2 regions of the Nonomuraea sp. N2-4H genome follow, and region 2 is predicted to be linked to the other one. Evidence: riboswitches for the same ligand, from Rfam matches in the RefSeq annotation. Region 2 holds a riboswitch; the other holds the start of a gene.
The links. Region 2 has a riboswitch for cobalamin ahead of WBK31_RS06905 (ribonucleoside-diphosphate reductase subunit alpha). Riboswitches for the same ligand answer to the same signal wherever they lie in the genome.
Positions count from the first base shown of each region.

Region 1: it holds a riboswitch for cobalamin, as region 2 does, so the genes downstream of both, WBK31_RS23450 (ABC transporter substrate-binding protein) here and WBK31_RS06905 (ribonucleoside-diphosphate reductase subunit alpha) in region 2, are expected to answer to the same signal.

Region 1 covers NZ_CP147987.1:5,092,652-5,103,983, forward strand. The annotation lists gene WBK31_RS23440 (ABC transporter ATP-binding protein) at 1-520, opposite strand, end outside; gene WBK31_RS23445 (iron ABC transporter permease) at 517-1,545, opposite strand; gene WBK31_RS23450 (ABC transporter substrate-binding protein) at 1,547-2,521, opposite strand; adenosylcobalamin-variant (AdoCbl-variant) riboswitch at 2,559-2,679, opposite strand; gene WBK31_RS23455 (Gfo/Idh/MocA family oxidoreductase) at 2,721-3,584, opposite strand; partial or broken gene WBK31_RS23460 (histidine phosphatase family protein) at 3,839-4,419, shown strand; gene WBK31_RS23465 (sigma factor) at 4,524-4,787, opposite strand; gene WBK31_RS23470 (hypothetical protein) at 4,787-5,875, opposite strand; gene WBK31_RS23475 (hypothetical protein) at 6,186-6,461, opposite strand; gene WBK31_RS23480 (DUF397 domain-containing protein) at 6,550-6,786, opposite strand; gene WBK31_RS23485 (helix-turn-helix transcriptional regulator) at 6,787-7,608, opposite strand; gene WBK31_RS23490 (ATP-binding protein) at 7,839-8,336, shown strand; gene WBK31_RS23495 (helicase-associated domain-containing protein) at 8,415-10,829, shown strand; gene WBK31_RS23500 (ABC transporter substrate-binding protein) at 10,841-11,332, opposite strand, start outside.
Region 2 covers NZ_CP147987.1:1,509,738-1,521,069, forward strand. The annotation lists gene WBK31_RS06880 (N-acetylmuramoyl-L-alanine amidase) at 1-1,582, opposite strand, end outside; gene WBK31_RS06885 (hypothetical protein) at 1,809-2,084, shown strand; gene glmS (glutamine--fructose-6-phosphate transaminase (isomerizing)) at 2,098-3,918, shown strand; gene WBK31_RS06895 (SAM-dependent methyltransferase) at 3,977-4,732, shown strand; gene WBK31_RS06900 (tripartite tricarboxylate transporter substrate-binding protein) at 4,833-5,798, shown strand; cobalamin riboswitch at 5,803-6,007, shown strand; gene WBK31_RS06905 (ribonucleoside-diphosphate reductase subunit alpha) at 6,135-8,294, shown strand; gene WBK31_RS06910 (ribonucleotide-diphosphate reductase subunit beta) at 8,307-9,302, shown strand; gene WBK31_RS06915 (mechanosensitive ion channel domain-containing protein) at 9,322-10,443, shown strand; gene WBK31_RS06920 (TspO/MBR family protein) at 10,851-11,321, shown strand; gene WBK31_RS06925 (DUF2804 domain-containing protein) at 11,325-11,332, opposite strand, start outside.

The DNA.
Region 1 (11,332 bases), 3.6 Mb from region 2:
GCTGCTGGTGACCGAGGTCGAGCGCGGTGGTGGGCTCGTCGAGCAGCAGCACCGGCGCCTCCTGCGCGAGCGCCCTGGCCAGCACGGCGCGCTGCCGCTCGCCGCCGGACAGCTCGCCGACCGGCCGCATGGCGAGCTCCGTCAGGTCGAGCCGTTCCAGGACGGACTCGGCGACGGCCCGGTCCCGCGCGCTCTCCCTCCCCAGATAGGGGATGTACGGCGTGCGCCCGAGCAGCGCGTAGTCGAAGACCGTCATGTCGGGCGGCAGGGCCGGGGTCTGGGGGGCGTACGCGACGAGCCTGGCCCGCTCGCGCGGCTTGAGCGCGGCGGCCGGCCGGCCGTCCAGCTCGACCCGGCCCTGGTGCGCGACGAGCCCCATGACGCTCTTGAGCAGGGTGGACTTGCCGGCCCCGTTGGGCCCGATGACGGCGGTCCACTCGCCGCGCCGCACGTCCAGGCTCACCTGGGAGAGCACCTCGCGCTCGCCGAGCCGTACGGTGAGATCGCGCGCCCTGATCACGTGACCACCCGCCTGGTCATGCGCAGGACGGCGACGAAGAACGGCGCGCCCACGAACATGGTGACCACGCCGATCGGCAGCTCGGCCGGGGCGAGCACGGTGCGGGCGACCAGGTCGGCGAGCACCAGGAACGCCGCACCGCCGATGAGCGACAGCGGCAGCACGATCCGGTACGAGCCGCCGGCCAGCCGCCGCACCACGTGCGGGACGACGATGCCGACGAACCCGATGAGCCCGCTGACCGCGACGGCCGCCGCGGTGGCCAGGGAGGCGGCGAGCAGCACGACGAACCGCACCCGCCCGGCCCGCACGCCGAGCCCGGCGGCCTCCTCGTCGCCGACGGACAGCACGTCGAGCATGCGCCCGTGCAGCAGGAGCAGCACGGCGGAGACGGCGGCGTACGGCAGCACGAGCAGGAGCTGATCCCACCCGCCGCCGAGGTCGCCGAGTATCCACGCGTAGATGCGCTGCAGCTTCTCCACCTCGAGCTGCTGCAGTACGGTCTGGATCGCGGTGAGGAACGAGGTGACCGCGACGCCCGCCAGCACGAGCGTGGCCGTGCCGCCGCTGCGCCCCGCCGTGTTGCCCAGCGTGTACGCGAGGAACACGCCACCCACCGCGCCCGCGAAGGCGGCCACGGGCACGCTGGCGGACGGCAGCAGCACGATCGCCGCCGTCGCCGCGAGCCCGGCCCCCGCCGCCGCGCCCAGCAGGTACGGGTCGGCGAGCGGATTGCGGAAGACGCCCTGGTACCCGGCTCCCGCGATGGCGAGCAGCCCGCCGACCACGGCCGCGACCAGCACCCTGGGCAGCCGCAGCTCGAACAGCAGCCCCTGCTCGACCGGCGCGAGGCCGGAGTCGACGTGGGTGAACGGCAGCCAGTCCGCGACCTGGAGCACCACCTGCCAGGGCGAGATGTCGGCGGCGCCGTCGAGCATGCCGGCGATCATGCAGGCGGCCAGCAGGACCAGGGCGCCGGCGAGCCACAGCGGCCGGGCCCGTGCGGGGCGGGCCTGAGTCGCCACGTCAGCTCGCGCCGTCGGTCTTCGCCCGCGCCGCGTCGGCCACGGCCGCGCCGATGCTCTTGGCCAGGTCGGCGACGCGCGGCCCCCAGCGGGACGCGATGTCGTCGTCCAGCTCGATCACCCGGTCGTTCTTGACGGCGGACAGGTTCTTCCAGCCGGGCCGGGCGGCCAGCGCCTCCTTGTTCTGCTGGCAGCACTTGACGTCGGCGAGGAAGATCAGGTCGGGGTCGGCCTGGGCGACGAACTCGGCCGACAGCTTGGGGTATCCGCCGGCCGCGTCGGGGGCCTTGTCGGCGATGTTGGTCAGGCCGAACATGCCGTAGATCTGGCCGATGAACGTCTTGGACGTCACGGCGTACGGCGTCTGGTCGAGCTCGTGGTAGTAGGTGAGCTCGGCGTCCTTGGGCGCCTTGGACACCACGTCGTCGATGGCGCTCTTCATGTCCGCGACGACCTTGTCGGCCTCGGCCTGGTGCCCGGTGGCCGCGCCCAGCTCGGAGATCTCCTCGTACGCCTCGTCCAGGTTCGTGGCGGCGGGCTGGTGGAGCACGGGCACGTTGACCTTGCCCAGCTCGGAGACGATGTCGTCGATGTCGTCCGATACCACGACGAGGTCGGGCTTCTGGGCGACGATGGCCTCGACGTTCGGTTTGAAACCGGACAGCTCCGTCGTGGGGGCCTCCGGCGGGTAGTTGGAGCGGTCGTCCACGGCGACGACCTGCGAGCCGGCGCCGATGGCGTACAGGGTCTCGGTGTGGGTGGCCGAGAGCGAGACGATGCGCTCGGGCCGCTTGGGGATGGTGACCTTGCCGTTGGCGGCCTCGACGGTGACGGGGAAGCCGCCGGCGGCGGGAGCGGTGGAGGAAGCGGCGGACGAGGGGGCGGCAGGGCCGGCTGTGGTGCCGGTCTGGCCGCAACCGGCCAGAGCGAGCGTTCCCAGCAGCGCGCCCGCGAGAACCGTGCGTACGGGCCTCACGAGAAGTCCTTTCACACTGTTGGAACCGAGAGACCCGCTTGTAGTGACGGATCACCCTTTTCCACGAGGGTTGATGTGCGTCGGCGCAGAGGCAGGCGACCTGGCTATGACAGTTGCGGGACAGCGCCGGAATCTCACCGGACTTCGCTGCGCACTGCGCGTCGGGCAAACGGTATCAATTCCCCGTCCGCCGGAGGAGTCAAGGGGTCAGTTGGGCCTCCGCCTCGGCGATGATCTTCTGGATGCGCAGCCCGTGCGCGGCGTCGAGCGGGTGGCCGCCGCCCTTGCGGACGGTCGCGGCGAACTCCTCGGCGACCGTGGCCAGGTAGTCGTCGTCCTTGTCATGCGGCGGCAGGGCGGCGCTGCCGTTGCGGCCGTACACGGCGATGCTGGACGGCGGCGTCTCGCCGCCCGCGGCCATGCTCAGCGACGCCTCGCTGACGGCGCCGCCCTCGTGTTCGAGCAGCAGGCCGACCCAGCGCAGCGGGTGGCCGTGCGCGCGCACACCCGTGACGGGGCCGAGCGCGGCGTCCAGCAGGTCGATCACGTGCGGTCCCACGTCGAGCAGGGCGCCGCGTTCGAGCCGCCAGGGCGTCGCGAACGGGTGGTCGCCGAGCAGCGCGCCGGAGATGTTGGCGGCGTGACCGCCGAACGGCTCGACCTCGGCGCAGCGGGCCAGGAAACCGCGGGCGGCGGCGGTGTAGCGCATGGAGAAGACCATCTGGGAGGCGACGCCCGCCTCGGCCACCGCGTCCGCCACGCGCCGAGCCGACTCCAGGGAGTCGCCGAGCGGCTTCTCCAGCAGCAGCGCCTTGCCGGCGCGGGCGGCGCGGACGGCGTACTCGGCCTGGACGGCGGGCGGCACGCAGAACGCGACCGCCTCGCAGTGCTCGAACAGCTCCTCGACGCGGGCGAACACCGGCGCGCCCAGCTCGGCGGCGGCCTCGGGACGGCGGGCCCAGACGCCGGCCAGCCTCGTGTGCGGGCTCTTGGCCAGCATGGGCGCGTGCGCCATCCGCGCCCAGGGCCCCGCGCCGATCAGTCCGACCGCCACCGGTTCCATGCACGTCCTCCTTCGCAAGTCATCTGATCTTTCACCTTAGATGACATATCGCCAAAGATCGCCCGCACCTCCACGAACGCACATCAGCCGCCCTGCTGCGTGGGCGGTCGGCGGACGCGGGCGTGCCGGCTCCTCCCGCTCCGCGCGAGCGACCCGCGGGCGGCGGTGCCGATCACCGACCGGCGCGCCGCGAGAAAGAGGCGGGCGGGCACCTGGCGGTGGGGCGCGATCGGGCGTGCCGGATGATGGGAGCCATGAACGAGATGCTGCTGCTTCGGCATGGAGAGACCGAGTGGAGTAAGGCGGGCAGGCACACGGGCCGTACGGACCTGCCCTTGACGGAGCACGGCGAGGAGCAGGCCAGAGCCTTGGCGCCGCTGATCAAGGAGCCTTTCGACCTGGTGCTCGTCTCCCCGCGCAGCGGGCGAGGCGAACGGCGGAGCTGGCCGGTTTGACCGAGTATGAGGTGGATCCCGACCTGTGGGAGTGGGACTACGGCGGCTATGAGGGCATCACCACGGCGACGATCCGTGAGACGCGGCCCGGTTGGTACTTGTGGCGTGACGGCGTGATCCCCGGCGATGCCGAGCATCCGGGCGAGAGCGCCTCGGAGGTGGCGGTCCGGGCCGACCGGGTGATCGCGCGGGCCCGTGCTGTGCAGGGCCGGGTGGCGTTGGTGGCGCACGGGCACTTCCTGCGGGTGCTGGCCGCCCGCTGGCTGGGTTTGGCTCCCGAGGACGGCCGGTTGCTCAGGCTCGACACCGGTACGTACTCGCGCCTCGGGTACGAGCACGATGAGCCGGTGCTGCTGGCCTGGAACGCCCCCGTCACCTGACCGATCCCGGGCCGGTGGTCGCGCCGCACCGACTCGGACGAAAAGGCTCAGCCGGCCCGGACGCGTAGGGCCGTCCGGGCAGCGCGCGGCTCGGCCGGGGGAGCTCAGCCGACGCGGGCCCGCAGGGCGGACTCGTGCAACGCCCGGCCGGCCAGCCAGCCGCGCAGCGAGCCGAGGGCCGGGTCGTACGACAGCGGCTCCTCCCACAACGCCACGAACACGCGCTGCGTGATCTCCTCCGCCTGCGCCTGGCTGCCGGTGACCTTGACGGCGACGCCGTAGACGTACGGGCCGTGCCGGTCGTAGGCGTCGGCCAGCGCGTCGAGGTCGCCGGCGGCCAATCGTGCACGCACATCCATGTCGCTCATCAGTCGCACCCCAGCGTCGCGGCGGCGGCGATCAGGTCACGGGCGAGCACGGGGTCGCCCTCGGCGGCGTACGGGAAGGCGCCGGGTGGCCACCGGTTGCCCAGCAGGCGGCAGAAGTCGGCGGCGTCCGCCGAGATGAGCACGGCCACGTGGTCGGAGGCGGGCGAGAGCGGGATGGTCCAGGTGCCGCCGCCGGGGCCGGTGAGCACGATGGTGGCCGAGACGTCGCGGCGCGGCCCGCGCAGCGCGCGCGGCAGCAGCGCCAGGCCGAACTCGGCGATCATGTGCACGTGCTCGGGTCTCGGCTCGGCCTTGGCGCGGCCGGTGGCCGCCCTGATGTCGTCGGTGTGCGTCCAGGTCTCGAACGTGCGCTGGATCATGGCCTGGCGCAGCGGCGCGCGGGCCGGTCGCGCTCCGGCGAGCGCCACCTCCACGCCGAGCAGCACCTCGCTGCCCGCCGCCACCCGCGACAGCAGCAGGCCCGCCTGCTCCCGCCAGCGCCGGTGCTCGGGCACGGCGACGCCTTGCCCGGCGCCGGTCCCGGCGGAAAGGTCCGGACCGGTGCCGGTACCGGCCCGAGCGCCGGAAACGGTGCCGTTCCCAGCGCGAGCATCCGGACCGGTGCGAGTACCGGCCGGAGCGCCTGGAGCGGTGCCGTTGCCGCCGGAAACACCGGCCGAAACGCGGGTCACCGTGGCCGGGACGCCCATGAAGCGGGCCACGGTCGCGTCGTTGGCCGTCAGGTGCTCGACCAAGCTCCTGACGGTGCCGTGCTTGGGCACCGGCGCCGCCCACTGGACGGGGCTCAGCTCGGCGAGCACGTCGTCCATGCCCGCGACCAGTTCGGCGTACGGGACGGCGACGGTGGCCACGCCCACGGCGGCCGGGTTGCGGCGGCGGCGCGCCGCGGACAGCACGGCCTCGCGCAGCCTGGGCGGCGGCTCGGCGAGCGGCTCGAGTGGCGCTCCGCCAGGCGGCTCGGCGACGGTCTCCGGATGATCGAGCAGCGCGATCGCCGCGCCGCAGTCGATGCACGAGGCGACGTGCTCGTTCGGGCTCTGCCCGTCGAAGAGGTAGGAGTCCGCCATTGGCCACCTCCGCAGCCGACGCTGTCCCGGCCCGTTTCCGGGCGCGCCGGACGGCGGCCGGAGAACGGTGCCAGCAGCGTCTCACGCCAGGGGCTTTCCAGATAGACGCGAACGCGTTTTATCCGCAGTTGTCCCTGGCGTGACGACTCCCGCCCCCGCGGCCATCGGGGACACGGCAGGTTCCCGTGCTCGCGGGCCGTCTCGGACGCGGCGTGCTCCCGTCGCCGCGGCCGTCATGAAGACGGCGGCTCGCGTAAGAGGCCGTCCCGGGCACGGCGGGCCCTGCGGCCGGACACGCGCCCGGCCTCGGTCAGGCCAGCGCCTGGGCGGGCTGCGGCCCGCGTCCGGTCAGCCATTCGAGCACCTTGCGGTGGCCGGTGGCGGCGTCCTCGAAGTGGCCCCAGTGCCAGTAGCGGGGCTGGTCCCGGATGCCCGTCACCCAGGTGCGGTAGGAGACGGTGACCGGTTCCTTCCCGCTGGCCCCGCCGGTCGCGGGCGCGACACCGTATGTGCGGATCACGACCTTGCCGCCCGGCGCGAACAGCACGTCGTCGGCGATCGGATACAGGGTCATCTGGTCGAGCATGACCCTGATACTCGCCGCACGACGAGGCCGGGCGGTTACACCTCCGGCGCGCCGCCGTTAAGCAGGCGCGCCGGAGGTTAACACGTTGTTACACGAGCAGGCCGTCGAACTCTCCGTCCTTCACACCGAGCACCAGGGCCCGGATCTCGTCACGGGTATAGATGAGGGCAGGCCCGTCGGGGAAGCGCGAGTTGCGCACCGCGATGCCCCCGTCGGGGAGCTCCGCGAGTTCGACGCAGTTGCCCTGGGAGTTGCTGTAGCGGCTCTTGCGCCAGGCGACCTCCGTCAGGTCCGCCGCCGGCATGCCGTTGTAGGTCTGGTTCATCTACATCTTTCTGAGAAGACCGCCGATGAGCTCGACGGTGCCTCCTGGCGTGGTGCTCTCCACGCACAACTGCTCCATGGCCGTGAGGTACGGATCGATGTCCTCACGTTTGTCCAGGTACAGGGCACCCCAGAGCTGCTCGACGTAGACCACGTCCGACAAATCGGACTCGGGAAACCGCAAGATGCTGAACGCGCCTCCCTCAGCGGCGTGCTTGCCGAACTTGAAAGGCATCACCTGGATGGTGATGTTGGGAAGGGCGGCGACCTCCAGCAAATGCTCGAGCTGCTCGATCATGACCTCCCGCCCGCCGATGGTCCGCTTGAGCGCCGCCTCGTCGATGACGGCCCACAGCTTGGGCCCGTCCTTCCGGGTGAAGCGCTCCTGGCGCTGCATGCGCAGGTGCACGCGCCGTTCGATGTCCTCGGGAGTCGCATCGGGGTTGCCGAGCTGGTAGACCGAGCGCGCATATGCGGCCGTCTGCAGCAGGCCGGGCACGAACTGCACCTCGTAGGTCCTGATCACGCTCGCGGCCTCTTCCAGGCCGATGTACGTGGTGAACCAGTGCGGCAGCACGGCCGAGTACTTGTGCCACCACCCGGGGGTGTTGGCCTCGCGCACCATCTCCAGCAGGGCACGGCGTTCGGCATCGTCGACGACGCCGTACAGGGTGAGGAGGTCTTCCACGTCACGTGTCTTGAAACCCACGCGCCCGAGCTCCATGCGGCTGATCTTGGACTCGGATGCCCGGATGTGAAATCCGGCCTGTGCCCGGTCGAGCCCGCAGCGCTCGCGGAGACGCCTGAGGCTCGCCCCCAGCATGATGCGCCGAACGGTCGAACCGGTCCCTGGCGGATCAATGGACACGTGCTTGCTCCTTGGTCGTTTCCTTGCCACCAAGTGTGTCACTTCACGGCCGAAAGATCATGGCCGCGGACAAGATCCCCTTTCCCGCAAATTGACCTTTTGAAGAGAACCGTAGCGTGTGCACGCTCACTCTGCACGTGCATTCGCTCTTGCACCTGCACGAGAGTTTGACGCAGAATGATCACGTGCAATCCACCCCGGCGCACGGCCAGTGGACCACGTTCGATTGGTGGCCCCCGATCGGCTGGTGGCCCGAGGCGGCTCGCGACCTTCTGGTCCCGGGCCCGTCGGCCAGCGCCACGTTCGTCCTTCCGCCCACGGCGTCCTCCGTACACTCCGCTCGCAGCTTCAGCTCCGGCACGCTGGCCGGCTGGGGTCTCGATGACATGGCCGAGAACATGGAGCTGGTGGTCTCCGAGCTCGCCACCAACGCGCTGCGCCACGGCCTGTGCCTCGACGACCCCGACAGCGCGCGGCGCTCGGTGCAGTTCTCCCTGGTACGCCGCGGTCATCTCGTGACCAGCGCCTTCACCGATCCAGGCTCATCGGTGCCGGTGCTGCGATACCCTGGCCCCCTTGACACCGGCGGCCTCGGACTCCACATCGTCGAATCGCTCAGCCTCCGCTGGGGCTGGTCCGCACTCGCGCCCCGCGGAAAGATCGTCTGGGCAGTCCTCTCCTGACCGGGGGTGATCTGCATTACCGTGGATGGTCATGGCTCACGGTGAGTCCCGCGCGCGACCCCATGAGAGTGCTGACAGATGGAAGATCACCTGCTCGGCTGGCTACGAACACTAGACGAGGACAGGCTTGGGCGCATCCTGGCCAACAGGCCCGACGCCATCGCCGCGCCCTGGCCCCGCCGTCTCGACACACTCGCCCAGCGGCTCGGCAACGGTTTCGCCGTGATGGAGACCCTGCGCCGGCTGCCACTCCCCTGCCTGCAGCTCGCCGAGGCCGCACTGGCCATGAGCCGCCCCACCGCCGACTCCCTCGCCCGCTTCCTCGACAGCGACCTCGACCACGTCACCTCCTGGCTCGACCACCTCTACGACCACGCCCTCGCCTGGCCCGGCGACGACGGCGTCATCCACTTCGCCGAAGGCGTCGCCCGCCACTGGTCGGCCCCGCTCAGCCTGGGCGAGCCGCTTGAGCACTACCTCAACTCCTGGTCCATCAGCAACGACGCGCTGCACGCGCTCGCCCGCTCGCTCGGCCTGCCCGTCCAGGGCAACAAGCGCCGTACGATCACCCGCGTCATCGAGGCGCTGAGCGACGCCGGCCGCCTGCGCGCGCTCCTCGGCTCCGCCCCCCAGGGCACCGCCGAGCTGCTCGAACGCTTCGCCTGGAAAGGCCCCTCGCTCGACGTCGACGGCGGCAGGTTCGTCACCCCCGGCACGCCGGAGAAGTGGTGCGCCGACCACGGCCTGCTCTTCCGCCCGAGCTGGCACGTCGCCGAGATCCCCCGCGAGGTGGCGATCAGGCTGCGCGGCCCCGGCTACCACCCGCCCTTCCAGCCCGTGGCCCCCGAGATCGCCACGATCCCGATCGACCCGGAAGAGGTCGATCACCTCATGACGCTGGCCGCGCCGCACGTCGTCGAACGCTGCGCGGCGCTGCTCGACAACACCTCCAAGACCCCGCTGCCGCTGCTCAAGACCGGCGGCGTCGGCGTGCGCGAGGTGCGCAGGGTGGCCAAGGAGACCGGCTGCGACGAGGACGAGACCCGCCTGCTGCTGGAGATCTGCGCGGTGGCCAGGCTGCTGGCCTGGGACGAGCCGTCCGGCGGCATGATCCCCACCGAGCGGTTCGACCGGTGGCGGCTGGACGAGGGCTCGGCGCGGCTGCGGGTGCTGCTGGCCGCCTGGTGGCGCATGGAGCGCTCGTCCCTGCGCAAGGTCGACGGCAAGTACGGCACCGTGCTCGGCGACGACCCCGCGGGCGGCACGCTGGCCGAGATCCGCAGAGCCGTGCTGTCGGTGCTGGCCCACCTGCCCGCGGGCACCGCGTTCGCCGATCGCGACAGCCTCATCACCGCAGTCCACTGGCACGCGCCGCTGCTCGACGTGGCGCTGCTGCGCTCGTCGGCGCCGGCCGTGCTCGACGAGGCCAGGCTGCTCGGGCTGCTGGCCAACAACGCGCTGACCGATCTCGGCCGGGCGCTGGCCGGGCTCACCGCGAAGCCGGGCGGCGAGAACGACGACGCCGTCCCCATGGTGGAGCACGACCCGGTGCTGGCGGAGGCGGCCACCCGGGCGCTGGCCAGCGTCCGCAGGAGCGCGCTGTTCGGCCCCGACCTGACCGCCGTCGTCACCGGCCCGCCGTCGGCCGAGCTGGCGGCGCTGCTCGACCGCACCGCCGAGCGCGAGTCGCGCGGCGCGGCCTCGGTGTGGCGTTTCACCACCGAGAGCGTGCGCCGGGCGCTCGACCAGGGTTACGACGCCGACGAGCTGCTCGACGAGCTGGCGGCCGTGGGCACGATCCCGCAGCCGCTCGAATACCTGATCCGCGACACCGCCCGCCGCCACGGCGAGGTGACGGTGACCACGGTCGGCTGCGTCGTGCAGGCCGCCGACCCGGCGCTGCTCGCCGAGATCGCCGCGCACCGGCGGCTCGGCCGGCTCGGGCTGCGGCTGCTCGCGCCCACGGTGCTGGTGAGCAAGGCGCCCGCCGACCGCACGCTGGCCGCGCTGCGCGAGGTCGGCTACTCCCCCGTGCCGGTCTCCGACACCGGGGAGATCACCGTCCACCGGGCCAAGCCGGAGGAGCCCGCGGGCGGCAAGCTCATCCTGCTGCCCGGCGGCCAGGTGGCCGAGCTGTCCGACTTTCCCGGCATCACCGAGACGCCGCCGTACATGCTGGCCGAGCCCGCGCCCGACCCGTACGAGCACGCCCGCAGGCTGCTCGCCGCCGACCGCCCCGAGGACGACAAGAACGGCCGCACCTGGGCCATCATCGGCCGCATGGCCACCCGGCTGCCGACCGCGCAGCAGTCGCTGCTCGGGTTCGTGGTCGATCGCGGCGTGCGGGCCGGTATCACGCTGGCCGACGGGCTGACCGCGACGATCAGCCACGGGGAGCTGAAGGGCGCCGCGCTCGACGCCTGGTGCGAGGAGGCGGGCGACTACCTGGAGTTCCCGCTCGCCGAGATCGTCGAGGTGCGCGGCGCCTACTGACGCGGCGCGCGCTACTTCAGCGGCTTGGCCTTCGCCAGGTTCTCCACCAGGTCCTCGAGGAAGTCGGCGTACCCGTGGTAGCTGAAGGGCGCCTCGGCCGCCCACGGGTAGAGCTGGCCGGCCTTGACCGCGGGGAGCTTGGCGAAGGTGGGCTTCTTCATCATCTCCTCGGGCTTGAGCGCCTGCGTGCGGGTGTCGTAGAGGATCACGTCGGCGTCGTAGGTGTCGGCGTTCTCCCAGCTCAGCGTCTGGAAGAAGCCGCCCTCGTCGACCTTGTCAGGCTTGACGACGTTCAGGCCGGCGTTGGTCAGGTGCACGATGTCGGGGTACTCGGGCGGGTTGACCACCCAGAACGCGTCGGCACCGCCCGACACCATGAGCACCCTGAGGTCCTTGAAGTCGGCCAGCTTCTTGGTGGCCGCCTCCATGCGGGCCTTGGCCTCCGGCACGCCCGCCATGTCGGCGCCGAGCGACTGGGCGAGCCTCTCGTAGGTGCCGATGAC
Region 2 (11,332 bases):
ACACGCTGTACGTGCTCGGCTTGCCCGGATGCTTGCCGATGTCGTTCACCAGCGGCGCGCTGTGGCTGGGTGACTTGTGCAGCCAGACGGTGGAGGCGCCGTGCGACGGGCACGCCTTGTCGGGCTTGGTGGCCTCGCAGCCGGTGAAGCGCGGCCGGTTGCTGTCGTAGTCGGGCCTGATGATGATCGAGTTGCCGTTCTTGGCCGCCTTGAACGGCTTCTTCATCAGCTCGAAGTAGTGCGCCCAGTCCCAGTACGGGCCGGGGTCCTCGTGCATGCCCGCCACGGTCGCGGGCGTCGTCCCCGGCACGTTGTCGTGGCCGAGGATGTGGGCGCGGTCGAGCGGGATGCGGTATTTGGCGGCGAGGTAGCGCACCAGGCGGGCCGACGACCGGTACATCGCCTCGGTGTACCAGGTGCCGCCCTTGGCCAGGTAGCCCTCGTGCTCGATGCCGATGGAGCGGGTGTTGACGTCCCAGTTGCCGGCGTGCCAGGCGATGTCGTTGGTGGCGACGTGCTGGGCCACGTGCCCGTCGCGGGAGCGGATCGTGTAGTGCCAGCTCACGTACTTGGGGTTGCGGATGAGGGAGGGGATGCCCTGGTAGCCGCCCTCGGTGTCGTGGATGACGATGTAGTCGACCGAGCGCTTGCGCGACAGGCGGTCGTGGTTGCCGTAGTCGCGGTTCTTCTTCTTGCCGAAGCGCCTGTGCGCGGCGGGCATCCACTCGCAGTGCAGCGAGGCGGGGCATTCGGCCTTGCCGCCCGCCGTGTGCCCCTTGGGCGTGCCGGGCTCGTCCTCCTCGTCGAGCTCGGGGAGGTCATCGCCGGAGACGAAGTCGCCCGGGTCGGCGAGCTCGGGGAACGCGGCGGGGTCCCAGATGGTGTCGGGCTGCAGGTCGGGGATGGGGTCGAGCTCCACCACGTGCCCGTCGTCGGTACGCCGCCGCGCGCCCTCCCGCATCACCGCGAACACCTCGTCGGCGAACGCCCTGGCCGACTTCGGATCGCCGGCCCCGGCGTACTTGGCGACCGCGGCGTGCCAGTCGGCCGGGTCGGTGCTGGGGCGGTCCTGGTAGGAGGCGAGCAGGGCGGCGCCTGCGCGGATGTTGGCGGCCGGGTCGCGGCGCAGCAGTTCCTCGGGCAGCCCGGCGAGCTTGGCCGCCTCCGGCAGCGTGGTGGGCTGCCGGGCGGCGGCGGTGCGCATCGCCGCGTGGGTGATGGCGTCGACCTTGGGGGACATCGGCCTGCTCTCGTCGCCGCGCGGGTCGGCGTGCCCGTCGCCGAGGTGCTCATGACCGGCGGCGCCGGCAGGGAAGGCGTCCACCAGGTGCATCGGGCCGTAACCGCCGGCGGTGCTGGGCCGCCCGCCGTTGGCGTCCCACCGCGACTCCAGGTACGACACCGCGAGCAGCACGCTCTCCGGCACCCCGTACTCCCGGGCTGCGGCGGCGAAGTCCGCCTGGCGGCCCGTCGCCGCCGCGGCTACGGGTGCGGAGGTGGTGGCCGGCGAGGTCGTGAGGGGGAGGCCGGCCGGCACGGTGAGGACGCCGGCGACCAGGCCGGCGGCGAGCCAGAGCTGCATGTACATCTCCCCAGGAACGTCACGATATGACTACTCAGCGTAACCATTCCCAGAAAGGGATGTGTCAGACGGGTCGGTTGATACGCATGTGATCAGCCTGATCTCGCGGCGAACGTGGCATCTTGATCATGTGAGAGTGATCGGCCGACACCGCTCGGCGCATTTCCTGCCCGATATCGGGCAGGATGTTGGCGTGTCTCGTTCCAGAGCCGTATGGTCCTCGTCTGTGTCCACGGCACGGCATCCGTACGAAGATCTCATCGCGCACCTCACGCGGACGAGCCCGCTCGGCCCCGGCGAGGCCGCCCGCGTGATCGCCGACGTGCTGGCCTACTTCTCCGAGTCCACGGAGGAGTTCGTCAGGCGCCGGCACGGCGAGCTGAAGGCGCGCGGCCTGACCAACGACGAGATCTTCCCCCGGATCGCCTCGGAGTTACGGAGCCGCAGGGTCGCGGCTCCGGAGCTGTCCCTCAGGCAGCTCCGCAGGATCGTCTACGGATGAGAAGGAGACCTCGATGTGCGGAATCGTGGCCTATGTCGGCCCCAAGGACGCCGCGCCCATCTTGCTGGAGGGGCTGCAGCGGCTGGAATACCGGGGCTACGACTCGGCCGGAATCGTGGTGTCCAACAAGGGGCTGAAGGTACGCAAGGTCAAGGGCCGGGTCGCCGACCTGGCCAAGGTGGTGCCGGCGCGATTCAAGGGCGGCCTCGGCATCGGGCACACGCGGTGGGCCACCCACGGCGTGCCGAGTGACGTCAACGCGCACCCCCACCTGTCGGCCGACGAGCGCATCGCGGTCGTGCACAACGGCATCATCGAGAACGCCGCCGAGCTGCGCGCCAAGCTGGAGGCCGACGGCGTGGTGTTCGCGTCCGAGACCGACACCGAGGTGCTCGCCCACCTGATCGCCCACGCCGTCGACGAGAACGAGACGCTGGAGGAGGCCGTCAGGAAGACGCTCAAGAGCGTCGTCGGCACCTACGGCATCGCGGTGATCGACGCCGAGCGGCCCGGCGAGGTGGTCGTGGCCCGCAACGGCAGCCCGATCGTGCTGGGCATCGGCGAGAAGGAGATGTTCGCCGCCTCCGACGTGGCCGCGCTGGTCCGCTACACCCGCCAGGTCGTGCACCTGGAGGACGGCGAGCTGGCGGTGATCAAGGCCGACGGCTTCCACACCTTCTCCAGCGACGCCCGCGAGACGGCCAAGGAGCCGCTGACCGTCGACTGGGACGCGGGGCACTACGACACCGGCGGCTACGAGCACTACCTGCTCAAGGAGATCTCCGAACAGCCCGAGACCATCACCAGGACGATGAGCGGGCGGCTGGACGAGCGCTTCCACGTGGCCCACCTGGGCGGGCTCAACATGGACGCCCGCGAGACCCGCGGCTTCCGCCGCGTGAAGATCATCGGGTGCGGGTCGGCGTACTACTCGGGGCAGATCGGGGCGCAGCTCATCGAGGAGCTGGCACGCATCCCGTCCGACGCCGAGCCGGCCAGCGAGTTCCGCTACCGCAACCCCGTCGTGGACCCCGACACCCTCTACGTCGCGATCAGCCAGTCGGGCGAGACCTACGACACGCTGGCCGCCGTGCAGGAGCTCAAGCGCAAGGGCGGCCGGGTCATCGGCATCGTCAACGCCGTCGGCAGCGCCATCGCGCGCGAGGTGGACGGCGGCATCTACCTGCACGCGGGCCCCGAGGTCTCGGTGGCCTCGACCAAGGCGTTCACCTCGACCTGCCTGGCGTTCGCGCTGCTCGCGCTGCACCTCGGCCGGGTGCGCGACCTGTCGCCCGCCGACGGCCGGCGCATCGTCGAGGGCCTGCGCCGCCTGCCCGGCCAGATCGAGCAGATACTCGGGCAGAGCGACCACATCGCCGCGCTGGCCAAGAAGTACGCCCCGCACCCGAGCATGATGTTCGTCGGGCGCGTGCGCGGCTACCCGGTGGCGCGCGAGGGCGCGCAGAAGCTCAAGGAGATCTCGTACGTGCACGCCGAGGCGTATCCGGCGAGCGAGCTCAAGCACGGGCCGCTCGCGCTCATCGGCCCGGACATGCCGACGGTCGCGATCGTCCCAGACGACGAGCTGCTCGACAAGAACCTCACCACGCTCGGCGAGATCCGCGCCCGCGGCGGCCAGGTGCTCATGGTGGGCCACCGCGAGCCCGACCCCAAGCTGGCCGACGACGTCATCGTCATCCCGAAGAACGAGATCGAGCTGGACCCGATCCTGCTGACCATTCCGCTGCAGCTCTTCGCCTACTACGCCGCGGTGGCACTCGGCCGCGACGTCGACAAGCCACGTAATCTTGCCAAGAGCGTTACGGTGGAGTAGCTAATCCAAAATGGCCCAGCCTATCGTTAAATCGCCGCGGACGTCATAAATTCAAAGTGTGCGGCAGTTCGACCATCGCAGGCCCCATCCCGCACGCATGTATGACTACATGCTCGGCGGGAAGGACAACTTCGCGGTCGATCGCCAGGCCCTCGATCAGCTCGCCGAGCTGATCCCGGAGGCGGTCCCGCTGGCCCGCGCGAACCGGGCCTTCCTTCAGCGTGCCGTACGCTACGTCGCCCGCGCCGGGGTCGACCAGTTCCTCGACCTCGGCAGCGGGCTGCCCACGCAGGGCAGCGCGCACGAGGTGGCGCCGGAGGCCAAGGTGGTCTACGTCGACTGCGACCCCGTGGTGCGGGCGCACGCCGCGGTCCTGCTCAGGCGCTCGCCGGGCAGGGCCCGTTTCGTTCAGGCGAACCTGCTCGATCCCGGCGACGTGCTGGACAAGGCGGGGGAGTTCCTCGACTTCGACCGTCCCGTCGGGGTGCTGCTGGTGTCGATCCTGCACTTCATCCCCGACTCCGACGATCCGCAGGGGGCTGTGGCGGCGCTGCGCGAGCGGCTGGCGCCGGGCAGCCACCTGGTGATCTCCCACGCCACGACGGGCCGCGCCGACGATGACGAGCCGTCGTACACCCGCCCCGGCAGCGGGACCGATCGCTCGCCCGCGCGGATCAGGGAGTTCTTCGGCGACTTCCCGCTGGAGCCGCCCGGCCTGGTGCAGGCCACGGACTGGCGGCCGGACCGGCCCAAGCTGGTGGGGGACTGGTCGCTGCCGTCGTCCCTCATGGCCGGAGTTGCCCGTAAAGCCTAATAAGCCCAAAAATCAAGAAAAATCGTGAACTATAGCGATTTTGAATAACGACCGTGACCCCGGTGTATAGCCTGCCGTAATGGGTTAATAACCTGGAGTAATGGGGGTTTCGGGGGAGAAGCACATGCGCCGCCGGCGCTTTCTGGCCTGCGGCCTCGGCATGGCCGCCGCCGTCGCCGGCTGCGGGACCGAGCGGGCCGGGGGAGCCGTGCCGGTCGCCGGGTTCACGCTCAAGCCGGACGGACGGCGCTGGGAACGGGTCGGCCAGGCGTTCGCCGGGGCGGCGCAGGCCGTGGGCTACCAGCCGGGCGGCGGCTTCGACCTGGCACTGAGCGGCCTGCCCGCGGCGGCCGCCGCCGAACTCAACAACAGCCAGAGCATTCTCGAGACCGCCACCCCGCTCGCCAGGCTCAGCGGCGAGGCCCTGGTCGTGGTCGTCCCCGACGGCTCGCCGCTGAAGGACTTCGGCGACTTCGGCGCGCGGATGCTGGCCGACCCCGGGCGCACCCGGCTGGCCGGCGGCTCGCCGGGCGAGCCCGACCACCTGCTGTTCGGTCTCATCGCGCGGGCGCTCGGCGCCGACACCCGGCAGGTCGACTACACCGGCTACCCCAGCGGTGGCGAGGTCATGGCCGCGCTGCTGTCCGGCAGGGCCGTGGCCGCCGCGGGTCCGCTGTCCACCTGGCGGGCCGGGATCGAGCGCAGGCGGATCAGGCCGCTTGCGGTCTCGTCGGCCACCCGTCTGCCCGAGCTGGACGCGCCGACCCTGCTGGAGTGCGGCGTGCGGGTCGACTTCTCCGACTGGGTGGGCGCGTTCGGCCCGGAAGGCATGGCGGAGGAGGGCCGCGAGGCCGCCGTGCACATGTGCGACGAGGTGCTCGGCTCCTCCGCGTGGGAGGCCGCCTGCCGGGCCGCGGGCTGGCTGCCGATCCCGCTGGCCGGCGACGACTTCGCCCGCTGGCTGCACACCGAGCTGGCCCGCACCCGCGCCGTGCTGCGGGACCTCGGCATGGTCGACACGACCAAAGCCACAACATGCTGGGGTAGTTGCGGGAACGGCCACTAGATGTAGGATCTCGCTCGTCGCTGGTTCGCCTCATCGGAGGCGGAGCAAAAGGGAACCCGGTGAGATTCCGGGGCTGCCCCGCAGCGGTGAGCGGGAACGACCGCCGTCATCAGCACTGGAGAGATCCGGGAAGCGACGGCCAGTAGGTGCTCCACGGAGCTGGAGCGTGCCCGCGAGCCCGAAGACCTGCCAGCGATGCGCCGGGCCGTGCGCCCGTGCGCGCAGTGTTCATGGCCTCGAGGGCGGGCCGGGCACACGCGGGATCGGCGCGCCGCGCCGCGCTCCGCCGTGCTCTCGCCTGCCTTTCGAGGGGAGGCTCGCGAGGGGAGAGAGCACGTGACCCAGATCGTTGAGGTTGACCGCCGGCTGGCCATCGAGGAGGCCGCCGCCCGGGTGATCGCCGATCCGGCCAACTCCCGGGTCGCCGCCGGGCTGCTGGCCGAGGAGATCGCCGACGAGGCGGCCGGGCAGGGCGTGCGGACGTTCTCCGAATCCATCGCCGCCACGCACGCGGCCGGGCTGATCCAGGACCGCCTCGCCGAGTTCGTCGCCGCGCACGCGGCCGAGCTGGACGCGCTGGTCTCGGACGCGGCGGACGCCCGTTTCGAGTACTTCGGGCTCCGTACGGTCTACGACCGCTACCTGCTGCGCCACCCCGAGACGCGGGCGGTGCTCGAGCGGCCCCAGCACTTCTTCATGCGCGTGGCCTGCGGGCTCTCCGGCACCGTCGCGGAGGCGGCCGAGCTGTACGCGCTGATGTCCACGCTGTCCTACCTGCCCAGCTCGCCCACGCTGTTCAACTCCGGCGCGCGCCGCCCGCAGCTGTCGTCGTGCTTCCTGCTCGACTCGCCGCGCGACGAGCTGGAGGCCATCTACGAGCGGTACGGCCAGGTGGCCAGGCTGTCGAAGTACGCGGGCGGCATCGGCATCTCGTGGACCCGGGTGCGCTCGCGCGGCTCGCTGATCAGGGGCACCAACGGTCACTCCAACGGCATCGTGCCGTGGCTGCGCACGCTCGACGCCTCGGTGGCGGCGGTCAACCAGGGTGGCCGGCGCAAGGGCGCGGCCTGCGTCTATCTGGAGACCTGGCACGCCGACATCGAGGAGTTCCTGGAGCTGCGCGACAACACCGGCGAGGACGCCCGCCGCACCCACAACCTCAACCTCGCCAACTGGGTGCCCGACGAGTTCATGCGCCGGGTCGAGGCCGACGAGATGTGGTCGCTGTTCGACCCGAAGGAGGTGCCGGATCTCACCGACCTGTACGGGGAGGAGTTCGACGCGAGATATCGCGCTTACGAGGCCGCCGGGCGATATGTCCGGCAGATTCCCGCTCGCACCCTGTACGGCCGCATGATGCGCACCCTCGCCCAGACCGGCAACGGCTGGATGACGTTCAAGGACGCCGCCAACCGCACCTCCAACCAGACGGCCCGCCCGGAGAACGTCATCCACCTGTCCAACCTGTGCACCGAGATCCTGGAGGTCACCAGCGACGCCGAGACGGCGGTGTGCAACCTCGGCTCGGTCAACCTGGCCGCCCACCTGAACGGCGGTGACATGGACTGGCAGCGGCTGCGCCGCACCGTGCGCACCGCCGTACGCGTCCTCGACCGCACCATCGACCTCGGCTTCTACCCGACGCCGCAGGCCGAGGCGGCCAACAAGCGGTGGCGGCCGATCGGGCTCGGCGTGATGGGCCTCGCCGACGTGTTCTTCACGCTGCGGCTGCCGTTCGACTCGCCGCAGGCTCTCGAGCTGTCCACCAGGATCGCCGAGGAGATCGCGCTGGCCGCGTACGACACCTCGGCCGACCTCGCGGCCGAGCGCGGCCGGCACCCCTCGTACGACGAGACCAGGGCGGCCGGGGGAGTGCTGCACCCCGACCACTACGGCGCGGCCACCGGCCCGCGCTGGGACGCGCTGCGCGCGAAGATCGCCGAGACCGGCCTGCGCAACTCGCTGCTGGTCGCGATCGCCCCCACCGCCACCATCGCCTCGATCGCCGGCTGCTACGAGTGCATCGAGCCGCAGGTGTCCAACGTGTTCAAGCGCGAGACCCTGTCGGGCGAGTTCCTCCAGGTCAACCGCTACCTGGTGGCCGATCTGAAGGCGCGCGGGCTGTGGACCGACCAGGTGCGCGACGACATCAAGCGGGCCGACGGCTCGGTGCAGCAGGTGCCTGCCGTGCCCGGCGACCTCAAGAAGCTCTACCGCACGGCCTGGGAGCTGCCGCAGAAGGCGCTCATCGACCTGGCCGCCGCGCGGCAGCCGTACATCGACCAGTCGCAGTCGCTCAACCTGTTCATGGCGAGCCCGACCATCGGCAAGCTCTCGTCGATGTACGCCTACGCCTGGAAGAAGGGCCTGAAGACCACCTACTACCTGCGCTCGCGGCCCGCGACGCGCATCGCGCAGACCACGGTCGCCGCGCCCCCGGCGCAGGCGGTGGCCTGCTCTCTTGAGAACCCCGAGACCTGCGAAGCCTGCCAGTAAGGAGCCCCGACGATGCTGCTCGACCCCGGCATGGACCTCACCCTGCGGCCCATGCGCTACCCCGCCTTCTACGAGCGCTTCCGCGCCGCCATCCGCAACACCTGGACGGTCGAGGAGGTGGACCTGCACTCCGACCTCGCCGACCTGGCGAAGATGACGCCGCAGGAGCGGCACCTGATCAACCGGCTGGTCGCCTTCTTCGCCACCGGCGACTCGATCGTGGCCAACAACCTCGTGCTCAACCTCTACCAGCACGTCAACGCCCCCGAGGCGCGCCTGTACCTGAGCAGGCAGCTCTTCGAGGAGGCGGTGCACGTGCAGTTCTACCTGACGCTGCTCGACACGTACCTGCCGGACCCGGACGAGCGGGCCAAGGCGTTCGCCGCGATCGAGCACATCCCGTCGATCCGCGACAAGGCCGAGTTCTGCTTCAAGTGGATCGACTCCATCCAGGGGCTGGACCGGCTGGAGACGGCCGCGCAGCGCCGCCAGTTCCTGCTCAACCTCATCTGCTTCGCCGCCTGCATCGAGGGCCTGTTCTTCTACGGCGCCTTCGCCTACGTCTACTGGTTCCGCTCGCGCGGGCTGCTCGGCGGCCTGGCCACGGGGACGAACTGGGTGTTCAGGGACGAGTCCATGCACATGGAGTTCGCCTTCAGCGTCGTGGACACCGTACGGGCCGAGGAGCCCGAGCTGTTCGACGACGAGCTGGGCAAGCAGGTCACGGAGATGCTGGAGGAGGCCGTGGCCGCCGAGCTGGCCTTCGCCGAGGACCTGTGCGGCGACGGCATGCCGGGCATGGGCGTCGAGCAGATGCGCCTTTACCTCGAATACGTGGCCGACCAGCGACTGGTTCGTCTGGGTCTGCCCAAGAGGTACGGTTCTGCCAATCCGTTCGCCTTCATGGAATTGCAGGACGTCCAGGAACTCGCCAACTTCTTCGAACGGCGTGTCTCGGCGTACCAAGTGGCAGTAGAGGGCAATGTGAGCTTTGACGAGACGTTCTAAGACATAGGGGGCAGGTAACGTGCACTCTCCAGCGGACTGGCCGATCCTCGGGATCTCGGTGATCGGCTCGATCCTCCTGGTGGAGGTGGCCAGGCGGCTGCTTCGCAGGGCCAGCCGCAAATGGGACCCGGCCCGTCACCTCCTGGAGCACTGCACGTGGCCCGCCTTCCTGACCGCCGCCGTCGTCGCGTTCAACCTGGTCTTCGGGCCCGGCATGTTCGGCGACACGCCGGGCGAGCGGGCCCTGGCCAGGACCGTCCAGCAGGTGCTCGGCCTGGTCACCATCGCCGCCGTCACCTGGCTCATCGTGCAGGCCACGTACGCGCTGACCGACGTCGTGCTCGAACGGCTCGTCCGGGTCGAGGGTGAGCGCAACCGGCGGGCCCGGCGCATCATGACGCAGATCGCGCTGGTCCGCCGCATCGCCGCCGCCGCCATCATCGTCATCGCGATCGGCGCGATGCTCTTCTCCTTCCCGCAGGTGCGGGCGCTCGGCGCCGGTCTGCTCGCCTCGGCGGGCATCGCCGGCGCCATCGTCGGCATCGCCGCCCAGCCCACGCTCGGCAACGTGGTGGCCGGGCTGCAGCTCGCCTTCAGCGACGCGATCAGGATCGACGACGTGGTCGTGGTGGAGAAGGAGTGGGGGCGCATCGAGGAGCTGACGCTCACCTACGTCGTGCTCAGGCTCTGGGACGAGCGCCGCCTGGTGCTGCCGGTGTCGTACTTCACGCAGAACCCGTTCGAGAACTGGACCCGGCACGGCAGCCGCGTGCTCGCCGTGGTGTACCTGCGGGTGGACTGGTCGGTGCCGGTGCCCAAGCTGCGCGACGCCCTCTATGAGTTCCTGCAGACGAACGCCCTGTGGGACCAGAAGGACTGGACGCTCCAGGTCACCGACGTGCACGAGAACGGCCTGGTCGAGCTGCGGGCCCTGATGAGCGCCGCCGACTCGCCGTCGGCGTGGGACCTCAAGTGCGACGTGCGCGAATTCCTCGTCAACTACATCAGGGAGAACTACCCCGACTCGCTCCCGCGCTTCCGCGTGGAAACCCCGGAGAGCCGCCTCGGCGTCGGCAATGCATCCGGAAACAGCCTCGGAAACAACGCTGGAAACAGCGTCGTACGGGACGCCGGCGAATAAATCGGTGGCCGCGGCGTTGATCGCCCGCCTATCGTGGAAGGCGTCCAGCGACGGGAGAAAGGCGGGAGAAATGCGCGACACGTGCCTCGGCAGGCCGTCCGCCATCCTCCTTGAGCTGCGGCGACGGCTTGTCTGAGCGTTCTTCTGAACGCAATCGGGAAAGCCGCCTCGCCCCCTCCGAGGCGGCTTTGCTGTCATGTACGCGCCGGGCGCGGGGCGGCCTGATCAGCTCCTCACGTCCGGACTCGCGGCCCTGAAAGGAAAGGGCCGCCGGGCCACGGCCTGGCCGTCGGGAATGGCGCCCCCCGGCCGGACCCCGCCCTCGCCCCGGGCCGGTTCACGCCCGGGCCCGGGGCCCGAAACCTCCGTCCGCGCGTCGATCGCCGATGCCGGGGCAGTGGACGGTCATGAAAGGCAAAGTCCTGCTGAAGACCGCGCTCGCGGTCACCGCCACCGCCGTCGCCGGCTCGCTCGGCACCGACCCCCGCTCCACCTGGTACCAGCGGCTGAAGAAACCGTCCTGGCAGCCGCCCCCGCAGGCGTTCCCGCTGGTCTGGACCCCCTTGTACGGGCTCATCGCGTACGCGGGCGCCCGCGCCGCCTCCCGCGCGGACGCCGAGCGGAAACAGGCGTTCACCCGCGCGCTCGCCGCCAATCTGGCGCTCAACGCGGCCTGGCCCGCGCTGTTCTTCCGCACCCGCACCCCAAGGCTGGCGCTCGCCGAGATCCTCCTGCTCAACGCCTCCAACGCGCTGCTCATCCGCAGGACCTGGGCGGCCGACAGGAAGGCCGCGCTGCTGCTGACGCCGTACGCGGGCTGGACGGTGTTCGCCGCCGCGCTCAACGGCGCCATCGCCCGCCGCAACCCCGGCGCCTGACCGTCACCAGC